2 regions of the Rhodoferax sp. XS2R6 genome follow, and region 2 is predicted to be linked to the other one. Evidence: predicted binding sites of a transcription regulator. Region 2 holds the regulator's gene; the other holds the start of a gene.
What was found. The regulator FNR, encoded in region 2, switches genes on or off when oxygen is low (the NO sensors DNR and NnrR bind a similar motif). The targets are predictions, from matches to a motif close to TTGATNNNNATCAA.

Region 1: a site for FNR is predicted at 4,502-4,515, ahead of clpB (ATP-dependent chaperone ClpB). Genes of this name have one in related genera too.

What each region holds. Positions count from the first base shown of each region.
Region 1 covers NZ_JBWMAY010000002.1:645,302-653,207, forward strand. Annotated here, with positions in the region: gene AC097A_RS09550 (alkaline phosphatase D family protein) at 1-4,475, shown strand, start outside; gene clpB (ATP-dependent chaperone ClpB) at 4,616-7,216, shown strand; gene AC097A_RS09560 (ABC transporter permease) at 7,314-7,906, opposite strand, start outside.
Region 2 covers NZ_JBWMAY010000001.1:233,123-241,028, forward strand. Annotated here, with positions in the region: gene AC097A_RS01110 (hypothetical protein) at 1-129, opposite strand, end outside; gene AC097A_RS01115 (DMT family transporter) at 157-1,047, opposite strand; gene dusA (tRNA dihydrouridine(20/20a) synthase DusA) at 1,034-2,050, opposite strand; gene AC097A_RS01125 (GGDEF domain-containing protein) at 2,076-3,146, opposite strand; gene AC097A_RS01130 (sulfite exporter TauE/SafE family protein) at 3,186-3,869, opposite strand; gene hemN (oxygen-independent coproporphyrinogen III oxidase) at 3,879-5,279, opposite strand; gene fnr (fumarate/nitrate reduction transcriptional regulator Fnr) at 5,470-6,189, shown strand; gene AC097A_RS01145 (FixH family protein) at 6,205-6,483, opposite strand; gene ccoG (cytochrome c oxidase accessory protein CcoG) at 6,492-7,906, opposite strand, start outside.

The DNA.
Region 1 (7,906 bases), on a different contig from region 2:
GCGCGGTGGACCCCGCGCCCGTGCTGCACCGCAGCCGTGCCGCCAGTGTGGAGGGCGTGGGCGCAGAATTTTTGCCTAACCCGGGGAGCGGTGTGCTCCCCGACAAGATTGCCAGCGTGCTCAGCGGCCCCAAGGCCGACACCAGCTGGATCACGGTGCACCCCTTGGGCGGCTGCCGTATGGCCGCCTCGCCCGCACTGGGCGTGGTCAACCACCAGGGCCAGGTCTTCCTGCCCGATGGGAGTGTGCACACCGGCCTGGTGGTGGTGGATGGCTCCGTCATCCCCACCTCATTGGGGGTGAACCCCTTGCTCACCATCACCGCACTGGCCGAGCGCACCTGCCGCCTGCTGTTGCAGGACGAACCGGCCCGCACGTCGCACGCACGCACCTTGCCCCCATACCCGCCCGTCGCCCCCATGGTGAAAGCCGCGCCCGATGCACCCCATGGTGCTGTGTTGGCCGAGGTGTTGCGCGGCCCCTTGCAGCCCGAGCCTGACGTGGTGTTGCCAGCCTGGTGGCCTGCCGGGCCAGTTGCACCTGCTGCTGCGCTGTTTCTAGAGATGGACGTGGCCGACTGGACCCGCCTGTGGCAAGACCCCAGCCACAGCCTGCAGGCGCTGCCAGGCACTGCCACTGCGCGCAGCCTGACTGCCTCGCGCCTGGTCATTGATGCTGCCCAAGGTCCGTCCACCGTGCTGCAGGTCACCGGTGGCACCGTGCAGCTGTTCCGTGCGGCGCCCGAGGGATTTTCCACACGTGTCAGTCGCATGGCCCGGGCGGGCTTGACCTACGGAATTGCGCGCTGGTACCCCGACAGCAAGCGCCCCAAGGAAGAAGGCAAAGAGAAACAAAAGCTGACCGATCTGATCTGGGACGGCGCCAAGCTACTGTGGCACGCCAGCGCTGCACGTACCTTTGACTACCGCCTCACGCTGAGCGACGGCGAGCGCAACTGGTACCTGCAAGGAGAAAAGCTGATCCAGCCAGCCCTGAGCTGGGGCGAGCTGCGGGCTTGGCTGCGCAAAAAATGGCAGCACGGCGGCTGGCCCGCCCCGCAGCGCCGCAGCGTGTGGGACGAGTTGACCCAGCTCGACGTGCAGCTTATGCAGGCCAAGGGAGGGCGTGTGCTGGCCACCGGTCGCCTGACCATGGACGTGCCAGAGATGGTGCGCCGCATTGCGCCGCAAATGAAGCCGGGCCCCGACACAGTCAACGCGCTGGCCGCCTTCATCACCTACCCGCTCACCATCGTGCGCTACGTGGTGAGCAGCCGCATGCTCGATTTCCGCCTGCCCGACTACAAGGCCGACCTGCCCGCCACCGACCCGGCCACGCTGCCCGACCAGGGCGACTTTGAGCTGACGGCCGACCAATACCCGCCCATCTGCCTGGCCGGTGGCGGTAAGGTGCTCCCGCAGGCGCCGGTATGCCTCACCGTGCCCCTGCGTGCCGGCGCGGATGTGTCTGATCCGAAGACCGAGACCATCCGCATCGGCCTGGTGCGTTATGCCCAGCCGCGGGTCGAATCCAGCGTCACCGCACAGGGCCTGCGGCGCTTCAAGTCCATCATCCTGCTTAACGGCTTTGCGCAAAACACCTTGCCCTTTGTGGCCGAAGAGCTGGGCGAACGTGCGCTGGCCGCCATGCTTTACGCCCAGGGCTGGGATGTGTGGCTGCTCGAATACCGCGTCAGCCCTTTCCTGCGCGCCTCAGCCCGGCTCTCCAGCATGGACGACATTGGCGCCTGCGATTTGCCGGCCGCCGTCAATCATGCGCTCGCCGTGTTGCAGGCTGAGCGCAGCGAACCAGAGCTGTTGCCCGGGCAACTCAGTGTGTTCAGCCACTGCGTGGGCTCTGCGTCCACCGCCATGGCCTTGCTGGGCGGCCACCTCATGCACGAAGCGGGTAAGCCCAAAGTGGCGGCGGTGCTGTTCTCGCAGTTCCAGCCCTATGTGATTGGCTCCGTTACCGCGCAAATGCGCCTGCAAGTGGCCTCGCTCATGGTCAATGCGCTGGGCCTGGAGTATGTGAACTTTGCTGCCGGAACGGCCCAGGCCAACGGCTTGCACGCCCTCATGGACCGGGCGTTTGCCAGCTTCCACTACGACGAAGCCGAGCGCTGCCCGCACGAGCACGACCTGCGCGTGCACCAGCCCGACAGCACCTCGTGCAAACGCATGGCCGGTTTCCTGAGCCGCCTGTTCCGCCACGACCAGCTCATTGAAAGCCAACCCGGCCGCCCCGGCACGCACGAGAAGCTGGACCTGTACTTTGGCCGCACCAACCTGGGTGTGTTCTTGCACGGCGCCAAGTGCGTGGAGTACGAGCACCTGGTGGACGCCGATGGCCAGAACATCTATGTGACGGATGAAAACGTGCGCCGCTACCTGGGCATGCCCGTCATGCTGCTGCACGGGGCCGACAACGTGTTGTTCGACCAGGAGTCGCTGCACGAAACCCAGCGCCAGTTCAGCCGCGCCTTTGGCGGGCAGCGCTTGGCCAGCAAGCTGGACCGCTTTTTGGTGGCACCCGAGCATGCGCACTTTGACTGCACCATCGGCAAACGCGCGCCCGAGGTCATCTTCTCGGAGGTGGTGGACTTCTTCAACCAAGCCCAGGCCGCAGACTTGCCCGAGCCCATGACGCAAAACCGCCTGCGCGCGCGCTTGCCGCGCACCGGCCCGCTGACGGGCTGGGTACGCCGCGAGGGCGCAGACACCGTGCTGCGCGTCTGGATGGAGGTGGACAACTCGCAGGCAGACACGGCGGTAGGTGCCATGACGCTGCTCTCGGTGGGGCGCCAGCGCACCGTGCAAGCCTGGCCACTGGTCAGCAGCCCGCTGGAGGGCCTGGTGGGCGTGGCAAAAGACGCCTCACCGGACCAAAGCATTGTGTATGCCGTGGCCGACCTGCAGGTGCCAGCTGACTGGCAAGGCGCTATCACCGTGGCCATGGTGAGCCTGCACCGCATTGCGGCCGATGCACCTGCCGATGGTGCTGCCCACACACTGCATTGGCCCACGGTGTGGGGGGCTCCGGTGACCGTGGAAGACGTGGCGCACAGCGCCGGGCGCAGCCCGGTGCCCGCAGTGCCACCCTCGGCCGAGGCTGCGAATGCCGACTACCGGCAAACCCTGGCGCAGGGTCAGGGCGCCGCAGGCTGGGAGCTGGCCCCCACGGCTATGGCCGTCCCCCATGCGGTGGGCCATGGCGTGCTGCAGCCCCAGCCGCTGGACCTGACACTGGACGATGCCGTGGCCCTGCTGCGGCCACTGGCCGCGCTGGTGCGCGAGCAGCGCGCCGTGGCCTTGCGTGCGCAGCCCGGCACGCTGTCGCGCCAGCGCCGCAGCCTGCGCTGGATGCGCGACTGCGTGCTGCGCCTGCAGGGCCAGCTGCTGACCCCGCAGGCCGGCTTGCGCTTTGTGGCGGCCACCTGCCGCCACCCCGGCATCACCGAGTTTGAAGCGGCCCGCAGTGACCACACCCTGCAGCAGCTGGCCCTGCGCCAGCGGCAGGCGCCGGCCTCGCTGATGTGGATGCTGGGCGACCAGATTTATGCCGATGCGCGGGCCGGTCTGGCCTCGGGCAGCTCGCCGATTGAAGCGCTGCTGCCGCGCTACCGCGAGGCCTTTGGTTCAACCGGCTTCAGGCAGCTGGCGCGCAGCCTGCCGCTCTACATGGCGATGGACGACCATGAGATTGCCGACAACTGGAGCCGTGACGAAGAGCGCCTGGGCACTGAGCGCGCCGTGCTCACGCGCAATGCGCTGAGCGCCTTTGCGGCCTTTCAGCGTGCCCACGGCCCCGCACCCCTGGGACCGCAGGGGCACGACGGAGCGGTTTCACACGCTGCAGCGGCATTTCTCTCGCTCAACACGCGGGTGCACCGCAACCGCGCGCTGGGTACCGCGCGGCGCCTGCTGGAGCCCGGCCAGTGGCCGGTGCTGGAGGCTTGGCTGCTGCAGGAGCAGGCGCGTGGCCACCACGCCAAGTTCATCGCCACGGGCGCGGTGCTGGCACCGGGCCTGGTGCAGGGGCTTGGCCGGCCTTCGCCCCGGTCCACCGACAACTGGCAGTTTGCCGAAGGCGATCGCCAGCGCGTGCTGGACTTCATTGCCGAGCAGCACATCAGCAATGTGGTCTTCCTCTCGGGCGACTACCACTGCGCGGCCAGCGCCACCATCACCTTCAGCCACAGCCCGGTGAAGGCCTACGCGCTGGTCACACCGCCACTGCATGCACCGCTGCGTTTTGCCAACGTGGCCGCCAGCGATGTGCTGGCGCAGGAGACGGTGCCGCTGGCAGGCGGCAGTGCGCACATCGCAGCGCAGGCCTGGAACGGCGATGGCTGGCTGGAATGTGAGCTGGAGCCCTTGGCCAGCGGGGGCCAGCGGCTGCGCGCCAGCTTCAGCATGCGCCGCTTTGATGTGGCCACGCCTGACCAGGTGCAGATCGACTGGACCCTGGGCTGAGGATTGCGGGGCGCGTGGCACGCTGTTTGATGTGGGTCAAACAGCGTGCCAATGTCCGCTGGCGTACGCCCACCGGGCTTGAAATGGGGCACCATGGCCCCAAGCTGGGTAGCATTCCATAAATCGTCACGAGAGCCGCCATGCGCATCGAAAAACTCACCACCAAGTTTCAGGAAGCCCTGGGCGAAGCCCAGACGCTGGCCTTGACCCACGACAACGCCTACATCGAGCCGGTGCACGTGCTCGCTGCCATGATCCGTGTGGACGACGGCCCCAAAGCGCTGATGAACCGCGCCGGTGTCAACGTGGCCGGATTGCTGGCTTCTGCCGAAGCGGCCATCAAACGCTTGCCCCAGGTGCAGGGGCACGAACAGGTGACCGTGGGCCGCGACATGGTGAGCCTGCTGCAGGCGGCTGAAAAAGAATCCATCAAACGGGGTGACCAGTTTGTGGCCGGCGAATTGTTCTTGCTGGCCCTGGCCGACCACAAGGGCGACGCCGGCAACCTGGCCCGCGCCAATGGCCTGACTCGCAAGAGCTTGGAAGCCGCTATTGACGCCGTGCGTGGTGGCCAGGCCGTGGACAGCGCGGATGCCGAAGAGCAGCGCGAGTCGCTGAAGAAATACTGCATCGACCTGACCGAGCGCGCCCGCCTGGGCAAGCTGGACCCAGTGATTGGCCGCGACGACGAAATCCGCCGCGCCATCCAGGTGCTGCAGCGCCGTACCAAAAACAACCCCGTGCTGATCGGCGAACCCGGTGTGGGCAAGACTGCCATCGTGGAAGGCCTGGCCCAGCGCATCGTGGACGGTGCGGTGCCCGATTCGCTCAAAGGCAAGCGCGTGCTGAGTCTGGACATGGCCGCACTCTTGGCCGGTGCCAAGTTCCGCGGCGAGTTTGAAGAACGCCTGAAGAATGTGCTGAAAGACCTGGCCAAGGACGAAGGCCAGACCATCGTCTTCATCGACGAGCTACACACCATGGTGGGCGCCGGCAAGGGCGAGGGTGCCATGGACGCCGGCAACATGCTCAAGCCCGCGCTGGCCCGTGGCGAGCTGCATTGCGTGGGCGCCACCACGCTGGATGAGTACCGCAAGTACATCGAGAAGGACGCCGCGTTGGAGCGCCGCTTCCAGAAAATCATCGTGGGTGAGCCCACGGTGGAAGCCACCATCGCCATCCTGCGCGGCCTGAAGGAGCGCTACGAGACCCACCACGGCGTGCAGATCACCGACCCCGCCATCGTGGCTGCGGCCGAGCTCAGCCACCGCTACATCACCGACCGCTTTTTGCCCGACAAAGCCATCGACCTGATCGACGAGGCCGCCAGCAAGATCAAGATCGAGCTGGATTCCAAGCCCGAGGTCATGGACAAGAAAGACCGCCGCCTGATCCAGCTGCAGATCGAGCGCGAAGCCGTGAAGCGCGAGAAAGACGAAGCCTCGCAAAAGCGCCTGGAACTTATCAACGAAGAGATCACCGCGCTGCAAAAAGAGATTGCCGACCTGGACGAGCTGTGGAAGGCTGAGAAGGCACAGGCCCAGGGGTCGAAAACCATCATGCAAGAGGTCGAGAAGCTGCGCTTCCAGATCAAGGAGCTGACCGACAAGGGCGACTTCAACAAGGCGGGCGAGTTGCAGTACGGCAAGCTGCCCGAGCTGGAAAAGCGCCTGCAAGACGCGCAGGCCCAGGAAGCCGGCAAGACCAAGGACGCCAAGGACGGTGGCCGCACCCAGCTGCTACGCACCATGGTGGGCGCCGACGAGATTGCCGAGGTGGTGAGCCGCGCCACTGGCATCCCGGTCAGCAAAATGCTGCAGGGTGAGCGCGACAAGCTGCTACAGATGGAAGACAAGTTGCACGACCGCGTGGTCGGGCAGGACGAAGCCATTGCGGCAGTTGCCAACGCCATCCGCCGCTCACGATCGGGCCTGAGCGATCCCAACCGCCCCACGGGCTCCTTCCTGTTCCTGGGCCCCACTGGCGTGGGCAAGACCGAGCTGTGCAAGGCACTGGCCGGCTTCATGTTTGACAGTGAAGAGCACCTGGTGCGCATCGACATGAGCGAGTTCATGGAGAAACATTCGGTGGCGCGGCTGATTGGCGCGCCCCCCGGCTACGTGGGCTACGAAGAGGGCGGCTACCTGACCGAAGCCGTGCGCCGCAAGCCCTATAGCGTGCTGCTGCTCGACGAGGTGGAAAAGGCCCACCCGGACGTGTTCAACGTGCTGCTGCAGGTGTTGGACGATGGCCGCTTGACCGATGGCCAGGGCCGTACCGTGGACTTTAAGAACACCGTCATCGTGATGACCAGCAACATTGGCAGCCAGCTGATCCAGAGCATGGTGGGGCAGGACTACGAGGACGTGAAAGAGGCCGTGACCGGCGAGCTGAAGAACCACTTCCGGCCCGAGTTTTTGAACCGGATTGATGAGACGGTTGTGTTCCATTCGTTGGACGCCGCCAACATCGCGTCGATTGCCAAGATCCAGTTGGCCACGTTGATGGGCCGCCTGGCCAAGATGGACCTGACGCTGCAAGTGAGCGATGCGGCGGTGGCCGAACTGGCCAAGGTCGGCTTCGACCCCGTGTTTGGCGCGAGGCCGCTGAAGCGCGCTATCCAACAGCGTATTGAGAATCCGCTGTCCAAGCTGCTGCTGGAAGGCAAGTTCCTGCCCAAGGACACCATCAGTGTGGGTGTGGACCCGATCCGCGCGCCGGGGGAATTCAGCTTTAGCTGACAGTGTTTACCTGCGGGTTAGTGGTCTTTTAGGCCTCTAACCCTTTTGGTTATTGCGCAAGCAGCTATCAAATGTATAGCGAATGGGGGCTGTGCGGTCACACGTCCCATTGCGCCCGCCGCGCCAGGCGTTCAAACGCCATGTCGGCAGCCACGGCCAGCAGGCCGACCAGCACCGCGCCTTGCAACACGTAGGCGTTGTTGAAGCCTGACAGCCCCACGATGATGGGCGAGCCCAGGGTTTTGGCGCCCACGGTGGAGGCGATGGCGGCGGTGCCGATGTTGATGATGACGGAGGTACGCACGCCGGCCAGCCACAGCGGCAGGGCCAGCGGCACCTGCACCTGCCAGAGCTGCTGCCAGGGCGAGAGGCCCATGGCGCGGGCGGACTCCTGCACGGGCTGGGGCACCGACTCCACACCGGCCAGCGTGGCCTGCAACACCGGCAGCAGGCCAAACAGCGCCAGCGCCAGCAGCGCCGGCAGCTCCCCAAAACCCACCACAGGCACGGCCACGGCCAGCACGGCCACGGGCGGAAAGGTCTGGCCCATGGCGGCGATGGTTTCCAGCAGCGGGCGGAAGGCGCGGCCTGCCGGGCGCGTGGCGGCCAGGCCGGCCGCAGTGCCCAGTACCACCGACACGGCACTGGACAACAGCACCAGGCCCAGGTGTTGCCACAGCAGCGCGGCCA
Region 2 (7,906 bases):
GGTCATGCCCACGTACACACAGGGCTTGCCGGTGATGTAGCCGGGGTTGGCGCGCATGAACTTGGCCTGCTCCAGCACCTGGGCGGACAACTCCACAACATACACATGGTGATGGGCGCGCTTGGCCATGGCTGTCTCCTGCGCGTCTGGCGCGTGTTAGCGCCGTGACACCCAGTACACGCCGGGCAAAATCAGCGCCGCGCCCACCAGGTGGTGCACGCCCAGCGGCTCGCCCAACACGCCCCAAGCGGCCAGGGCCGCATACAAGGGCCCCAGGTACAGCGTGACCGCCACGCGACTGGCGCCCAGCACCTTTTGTGCGGCGCCATAAATCCAGTAGGCGGCCAGGCCGGGAAACAGCGCCGCGGCCACCACCAGGCCGGTGGCGGCCCAAGACCAGGCAGGCGTCTCGGGCAACTGGGCCTCCCACACAGCGCAGGGAATCAGCGTCAGCACCCCCCCGGCGCAAATGGCAGCCAGCCGCGCGGTGGAACCCAGCGGGCTGGGCCACAGCTTTTGCAGCAACGCATAGGCCGCCCAAGCCACCATGGCCGCCACGATCCACGCGTCGCCCACCACCCACTGCACCTGGCCCAGCGCCAGCCACTGGCCTTGCACCACCACATGCACCACACCGGCCAGTGCCACCACCACGCCCGCCACCTGCGTCCAACGGAAACGTTCCCCCAGCCATAGCACCGCGCCCAAGGCAATCAACACGGGGGACGCGGCGTAAATCAGGGAGATGTTCATGGCGCCCGTGGTGCGCGCGCCCAGATAAACCCAAGCACCGCAGACCAACATGCCGCAAAAACCCAACACCACATACTGGTGCCACACGGCCAGAATGGCGCGGCGCTGCGCCCACAGCTCTTGGCGCGCCACCGCACCCAGCAGCACGCCGGCGATGGCCCAGCGCCCCAGCGCCAGCGCATAAGGCGCCACAACGCCAGGCGCCCAGCGCGCGACGATGAAGTTCACCGCCCACAGTGCGGGAATGAGCCACAGCCCCAGCAGGGCCCAGCGCTCCTGCTCAGGCCGCTGCAAGCGCAGTACCCCGTGCAATCGCCATCACGTCGCGGGCGGGCAAGGTTTTGTAGCGGTGGTCGCTCCACACCTGGCGCCACTTGCGCGCGCCGGGCAGGCCGTGGCGCAGGCCCAGCATGTGGCGGGCAATGCTGTACCACGAGGTGCCGTGCTCCGCCGCCTCACGCTCCATGTACTCCACCATAGCCAACTCGACGCTATCCCGCGTCAGCTCTGCGGGAGAAGCTCCGAAAAACGTAGCATCCCACTCGGCCAGCCACCAGGGGTTGTGATACGCCTCGCGGCCCAGCATCACGCCGTCCACATGCTCCAACTGCTCGGCCAGCTGGGCGCTGGTGGTCAAGCCGCCGTTGATGGCGATGGTGAGGTGGGGAAAGTCTTGTTTCAGTTGGTGCACCAGCTCGTAACGCAGCGGCGGGATCTCGCGGTTTTCCTTCGGGCTCAGGCCTTTGAGCCAGGCATTGCGCGCATGGGCAATGAACACGGTGCAGCCTGCATCGGCCACGGTGCCCACAAAGTCGCGCACAAAGCCGTAGCCCTCTTCCTTGTCGATGCCAATGCGGTGTTTCACGGTGACCGGAATGTCCACCACGTCCACCATGGCCTTCACGCAGTCGGCCACCAGCGAGGCCTCGTTCATCAGGCAGGCGCCAAACGCGCCGCGCTGCACACGTTCACTCGGGCAGCCGCAGTTGATGTTGATTTCGTCGTAGCCCCAGTCCTGGCCCAGCTTGGCGCACTGCGCCAGATCAGCCGGCTCGCTACCGCCCAGTTGCAGGGCCACGGGGTGTTCTTCGGTGTTAAAGCGCAGGTGGCGCGGCACGTCACCATGGATGAGCGCGCCGGTGGTCACCATTTCGGTGTACAGCAGCGCGTGGCGGCTCAGCAGGCGGTGGAAATAGCGGCAATGGCGGTCAGTCCAATCCATCATGGGGGCGACGGACAGACGCCAAGGATTGGGAGCAGACGCGGGGGTGCCAGAGAGTGGCAAGACAGAAGACATGGGCAGGATTATCCCAGCCCGGGCATCACAGCAGCGTGTGCACCCGGTTTCGCCCTGCCTGCTTGGCCTGGTAAAGCGCCTGGTCGGCGCGGTTCACCAGGTCGGCGGGGTCGGTCTTGGCCTCGGCCATGGCGGCGCCCACGCTCACGGTCACTGGCCGATGCAAGCCCTGCAGGGCTTGCACCGCCTGGCGGATGCGTTCGGCCACCGCACGCGTGTCGGCCACTTGGGTGTCGGGCAGGATGACGGCAAACTCTTCGCCGCCGTAGCGGGCCACATGGTCGTAGGCCCGGGCCTGCGATTTGATGGCCGCGGCCACGGCCTGTAGGGCCTGGTCGCCGGCTAGGTGGCCATACTGGTCGTTATAGGCCTTGAAGTGGTCCACATCCACCATCAGCAATGCCAGCGGCGAGCGGGTGCGCAAGGCGCGGGCATATTCATTGGCCAGCAGCCGGTCGAAGGCGCGGCGGTTCTTCAGGTTGGTCAGCGCGTCGGTCAGGCTTTGCTCGGACAACTCGTCGTTGAGCTCCTGCAGCTGTTTTTGCGCGTCTTCCAGTTCGCGCTGGCGCAGGCTCTGCGCGCGCGACAGCAGCTCCAGCTCGGCATTGGCGCGGCGCAGGGCCAGCAGTTGCACCACTTGGCGCGACAGGGCCTTGAGCGCTTCGGCCTGCGCCTCGGTCAACTTGCGGGGAACTTGATCAATCACACACACGGTGCCCAGCGCAGCGCCCGAGGCGGTCAGCAGCGGTGCCCCGGCATAAAAGCGGATACCCAGGTCGCCAGTGACCAGGGGGTTGGTAGCAAAACGGCTGTCGTCCAGCGCATTGGGCACTTCCATCAGGGCGTCGGGTTCGGTAATGGCGTGCGCACAAAACGCAATGCCACGCGGCGTTTCCATCGCGTTCAGGCCCACCCGGGCCTTGAACCACTGGCGATCCTCGTCAATCAGGGAAATCAGCGCGATCGGGGTGTTGCAAATGAAGGCGGCGAGCTTGACAACGTCGTCATAGGCTTGCTCGGCCGCGGTATCCAGCACCCCCAGACTGCGCAGCTCTGCCAGTCGCAAGGCCTCGGCAGCGTAGGCGGTTTGGTCCATGGGGGGCGCCCTCCAACAGGGGGTGGTTCTTGATGTGCATCAAGGTGTGATGCACCATGGAGCCTGATTGTGCACCAATCCCATCCACAAAGCCCACGCCGAACTGGCCGCCAACGCCGCCCCCGCCAAGCGCACGCCCCATTGCCCATCACCCATCTGGCCGCCCTGCAGGCGCAGCCACAACCAGGGCCCCAGCAGCATGGTGACCGAGGTGCCCAGGGCAAACAGGGCCATGACGGCGGCCCCACTCACCACGTCACCCGCCAATGCCGCCACCAGCAGCGCCGAATACAACAAACCGCAGGGCAACAGCGCCCACAACATGCCCAGCCCCAGCGGTGCCCCACGGCCCCAGCGCAAACCCAGGCTGCGGGTATAGCCCCACACCGTGCGGGCACCGGCCTGCAACCACAGCGGCTGGCGCCCCTGCCAGAACAGCAGCAGCCCCAGCACCAGCGCCGCCACATGCACCATGGACCACACGGGCCGCAGTGCAGCGCTCTGCACCGTAAGCCAGCCCAGGCCCTGCATGGACGCGGCCGCCAGCCCACCCAGCGCCGCATAACCGATCACACGGCCGACTTGAAAGGTGAGGAGTGCCGAGGTTTGGCGCGGGCCCGCCGCCTGCCCTATACCCGCGCAGGCAGCGCCACACATGGCCACACAGTGCGGCCCGCCCACCAGACCCATCACCAGGGCCGTGAGTGCCAGAGAAGATTGCATCAGGCCATGCTAAATGATCTTGGAGAAGCGGGCACGGGTGCGGTCGGACTGCAGGTACCTGTCAAACACCATGGCCACTGCGCGCACAAAAAACCAGCCCTGCGCAGTGACCTGGATGCCGCTGTCGTCCAGCACCACCAGGCCCTGCCCGGCCAGCGTTTGCAGCGCCTCCATCTCAGTGGCAAAGTAGTTTTTAAAGTCCACCAAGTAGGCCAGGTTGATGGACTCGAACTGCAACTGGCCCTGGCACATGAGCGCCATGATGACGGCGCGGCGCACCAGGTCGTCGCGTGTGACGGCCAGGCCGCGCACCACTGGAAAACGGCCCTGGTCCAGGTAGTCGTAGTACTCGTCCAACGTCTTGGCGTTCTGGCTGTAGGTCGCACCAATGCGGCCGATGGCCGACACGCCCAAGGCGATCAAATCGCAATCGGGCTGGGTGCTGTAACCCTGGAAGTTGCGGTGCAGCCGCCCCTGGCGCTTGGCCACGGCCAGCGAGTCTTCGGGCAGGGCAAAGTGGTCCATGCCCACATACACATAACCCGCCCCCATAAAGGCAGCGAGCGAACGCGACAACATCGACACCTTGGAACCCGCGCTGGGCAACTCCACCGTGGCAATGCGACGCTGGGGTTTGAAGCGCTCGGGCAGGTGGGCGTAGGCATACAGCGCAATTCGGTCGGGTCGCAGCTGGTTGACCTGGGCCAGCGTGCGGTCAAACGACTCCGGGGTTTGCTGCGGCAGGCCATAGATCAGGTCTACATTGATAGACTCAAAACCCCGGGCGCGCGCCGCCGCAACCAGCGCAAACACCTGCTCGGCCGGCTGCACCCGGTGCACCGCCTTCTGCACCGCGGGGTCAAAGTCTTGTACGCCAAAACTCAGGCGGTTAAAACCCAGTTCGGCCAGGGTGTCCAGCCGGGTCGCGTCCACCGTGCGCGGGTCCACCTCAATGGAATATTCGCCACCCGGCGCAAAGTTGAAGTTGCGCCGCAGCATGCCCATCAGCTCGCGCAGCTCGGTGTCGCTCAAAAACGTGGGGCTGCCACCGCCCAGGTGCAGCTGGCTCACGGTCTGGCCAGTGCCCATACGTTCGGTGTGCAGGTCCACCTCGCGGCTCAGGTAGCGCAGGTAGGTGGCGGCCTTGTCGTGGTGTTTGGTAATAATCTTGTTGCAAGCGCAGTAGTAACACAGCGACTCGCAAAACGGAATGTGTACATACAGTGACAGCGGCAATGCCAAGGCCGCCGCACCACTGCGGCGCTGGGCCAGGGCTTGGGCGTAGTCGTCGGCGGTAAAGGCCTCGACAAAGCGGTCTGCCGTGGGGTAGGAGGTGTACCGCGGCCCTGCAACGTCGAAACGGGTCAGCAAATTTTCCGAGATGGGGGTGGTGTCTACGACGGCGTTCATGAATACTCCAAGCTACCGCACAGACTGTGACGCAAGCCCTGCACAAACTGCTTGATCTACATCAAGGAGCCAGCGCATGACCAGGAACATAATTGACTTGCATCAGGGGAACCATATGTTTGAGCCAATCGCACCCACCACCAAAGCCGCCGAGGCACACGCCACCATTGCCATTGCGCCGGCCACGCCCCTGACGCCCCACACCATCAAGGTGGCCTGCTCCAACTGCAACCTGCGCGAACTCTGCATGCCGCTGGGCCTGAGCGCCAGCGAGCTGGACAAGATTGACGACGTGGTGGCCAGCCGCCGCAAGATCAAACGCGGCGGGGCCCTGTTCCGCAACGGCGAAAAGTTCACCAGCCTGTATGCCATTCGCACCGGCTTCTTCAAGACCTGCGTGGCCTCGGAGGACGGGCGCGACCAGGTCACCGGTTTTCAGATGGCGGGCGAGGTGATGGGGCTGGACGGCATCGTCAACGACCACCACACCTGTGACGCCGTGGCGCTGGAAGATGCCGAGGTGTGTGTCATGCCGTTTGACCGTATTGAAGAACTGTCACGCGAAGTGAATGCGCTGCAGCGCCATGTGCACAAGATCATGAGCCGGGAAATTGTGCGGGAGAACGGCGTGATGCTGCTCTTGGGCAGCATGCGGGCCGAGGAGCGCCTGGCGGCCTTTTTGCTGAACCTGGTCCAGCGTCTGCATGCACGCGGCTTCTCGCAGTCTGAGCTGGTGTTGCGCATGACGCGCGAAGAAATTGGCAGCTACCTGGGCCTCAAGCTCGAAACCGTGAGCCGCACCTTCTCCAAATTTGTGGAAGACGGCATTGTGGAAGTCAAACAGCGCCATGTGCGCATCCTCAATACCGAGGCCCTCAAGGACATCGTCAATCCCAAGGTCTGCAACTAAACAGCCTGAGATGGCTTAGGGGGTCGCCGGAGCGACCTGCGGCTTGACCCCGGTGGCCGCGTGGTTACGCGCCTGCACAGCTGGGGCCAGGCTCTCCGGTGTCGCAGCCAGCGTGCGGTTGATCTCTATGCCCTTTTGGTAATAGTTCTGGTCCACCACCGGGTCGGCCCCCGACACAGCCAAATACAGCGTAACAAACCCAGCCACCACCACAATGGCCGGGCCAGACAGTACCAGCCAGACGTAACCAAAATGCCACCAGGGCTGCTGCGAAGAAGGGTCTTGGGTGTCCATAACAATCCTTAACGGGGAACAATAAATACCGACTTCTCGGTCACGGTGCTGCTGTGGGCCCCGTTGGTTACTTCAAAGTGGATGGGGTGGGAGCCTGCCGGTGCAGCCTCATAAGGAATCTGCACCCGCACCGCCACCCAGCGCGCCTGCGTGGCACCAATGGCCACGGTCGGCCTGTCCATCTGGGTGCTCATGCCCTCAATCCCGCTGGCGCTAACGCTGAAGTCCTGGTCCTGCTCGGTCGCGTTCATGATCTGCAGGCGGTACACGTTTTCGATCTTGCCACCCTGCACGATGCGGGCCAGCGTACCCCGGTCGCGCTCCACATCCACCCGAAACGGTGAGCGCAGCGCCAAGCTCACCAGCATGGCCACCACCACGGCCACCAGAATGCCGGTGTACACCAGCACCCGCGGGCGCAACACATGGCGCAGGGTCTGGGCGCGGGTCCAGTGTTGGTTGACGGCGTTTTGGGTGGAGTACTTCACCAAGCCGCGGGCGTAGCCCATCTTGTCCATCACGGTGTCGCACACATCGGCGCAGGCGCCGCAGCCTATGCATTCGTACTGCAGGCCATCGCGGATATCAATGCCCGTGGGGCACACCTGCACACACAGGCTGCAGTTCACACAGGCACCCAGGTTCAAGGACAGGGGGTCGGCCTTGCGCGAGCGCGCACCACGTGGCTCACCACGCTCCTCGTCGTAGGTAACAACCAGGGTGTCGCGGTCGAACATGGCGCTCTGGAAGCGCGCATAGGGGCACATGTATTTGCAGACCTGCTCACGCAAGTAACCTGCATTGCCATAGGTGGCAAACCCGTAAAACAGCACCCAAAAGGTTTCCCACGGGCCCAAGCCCCAGCCCAACACCGCGCTGGCCAGGCTGTGGATGGGCGTGAAATACCCCACAAAGGTGAAACCCGTCCACAGCGACACGGCCAGCCACATACCCTGCTTGGCCAGCTTGCGGCCCAGCTTGTCCCAGCCCCAGGGGCCTGCATCCCGGCGCATGCGGGCCGATCGGTCGCCTTCGGCCAACTTCTCCAGCCAGAGAAAAATCTCGGTGTACACCGTTTGGGGGCAGGCGTAACCACACCACAGGCGCCCGGCCACCGCGGTGAACAGGAACAGTGACAGTGCCGAAATCACCAGCAAGCCCGTGAGGTAGACAAAATCTTGCGGGTACAGCACCAACGAGAAGATGTAGAACCGTTTTGCCACCAGGTCGAACAGCACCGCTTGGCGGTCGCCCCAGGGCAGCCAAGGCAGGCCGTAAAACACCAACTGCGTGAGGAACACCAGCGCCCAGCGCCACCGGGTGAAATACCCCGACACGCTGCGCGGGTAGATCTTCTTGTGGGCCTCGTACAAAGCCACCATCTCGGCGTCGGCTCCGGGCGGTGGCTCTATCGGGCCACGGT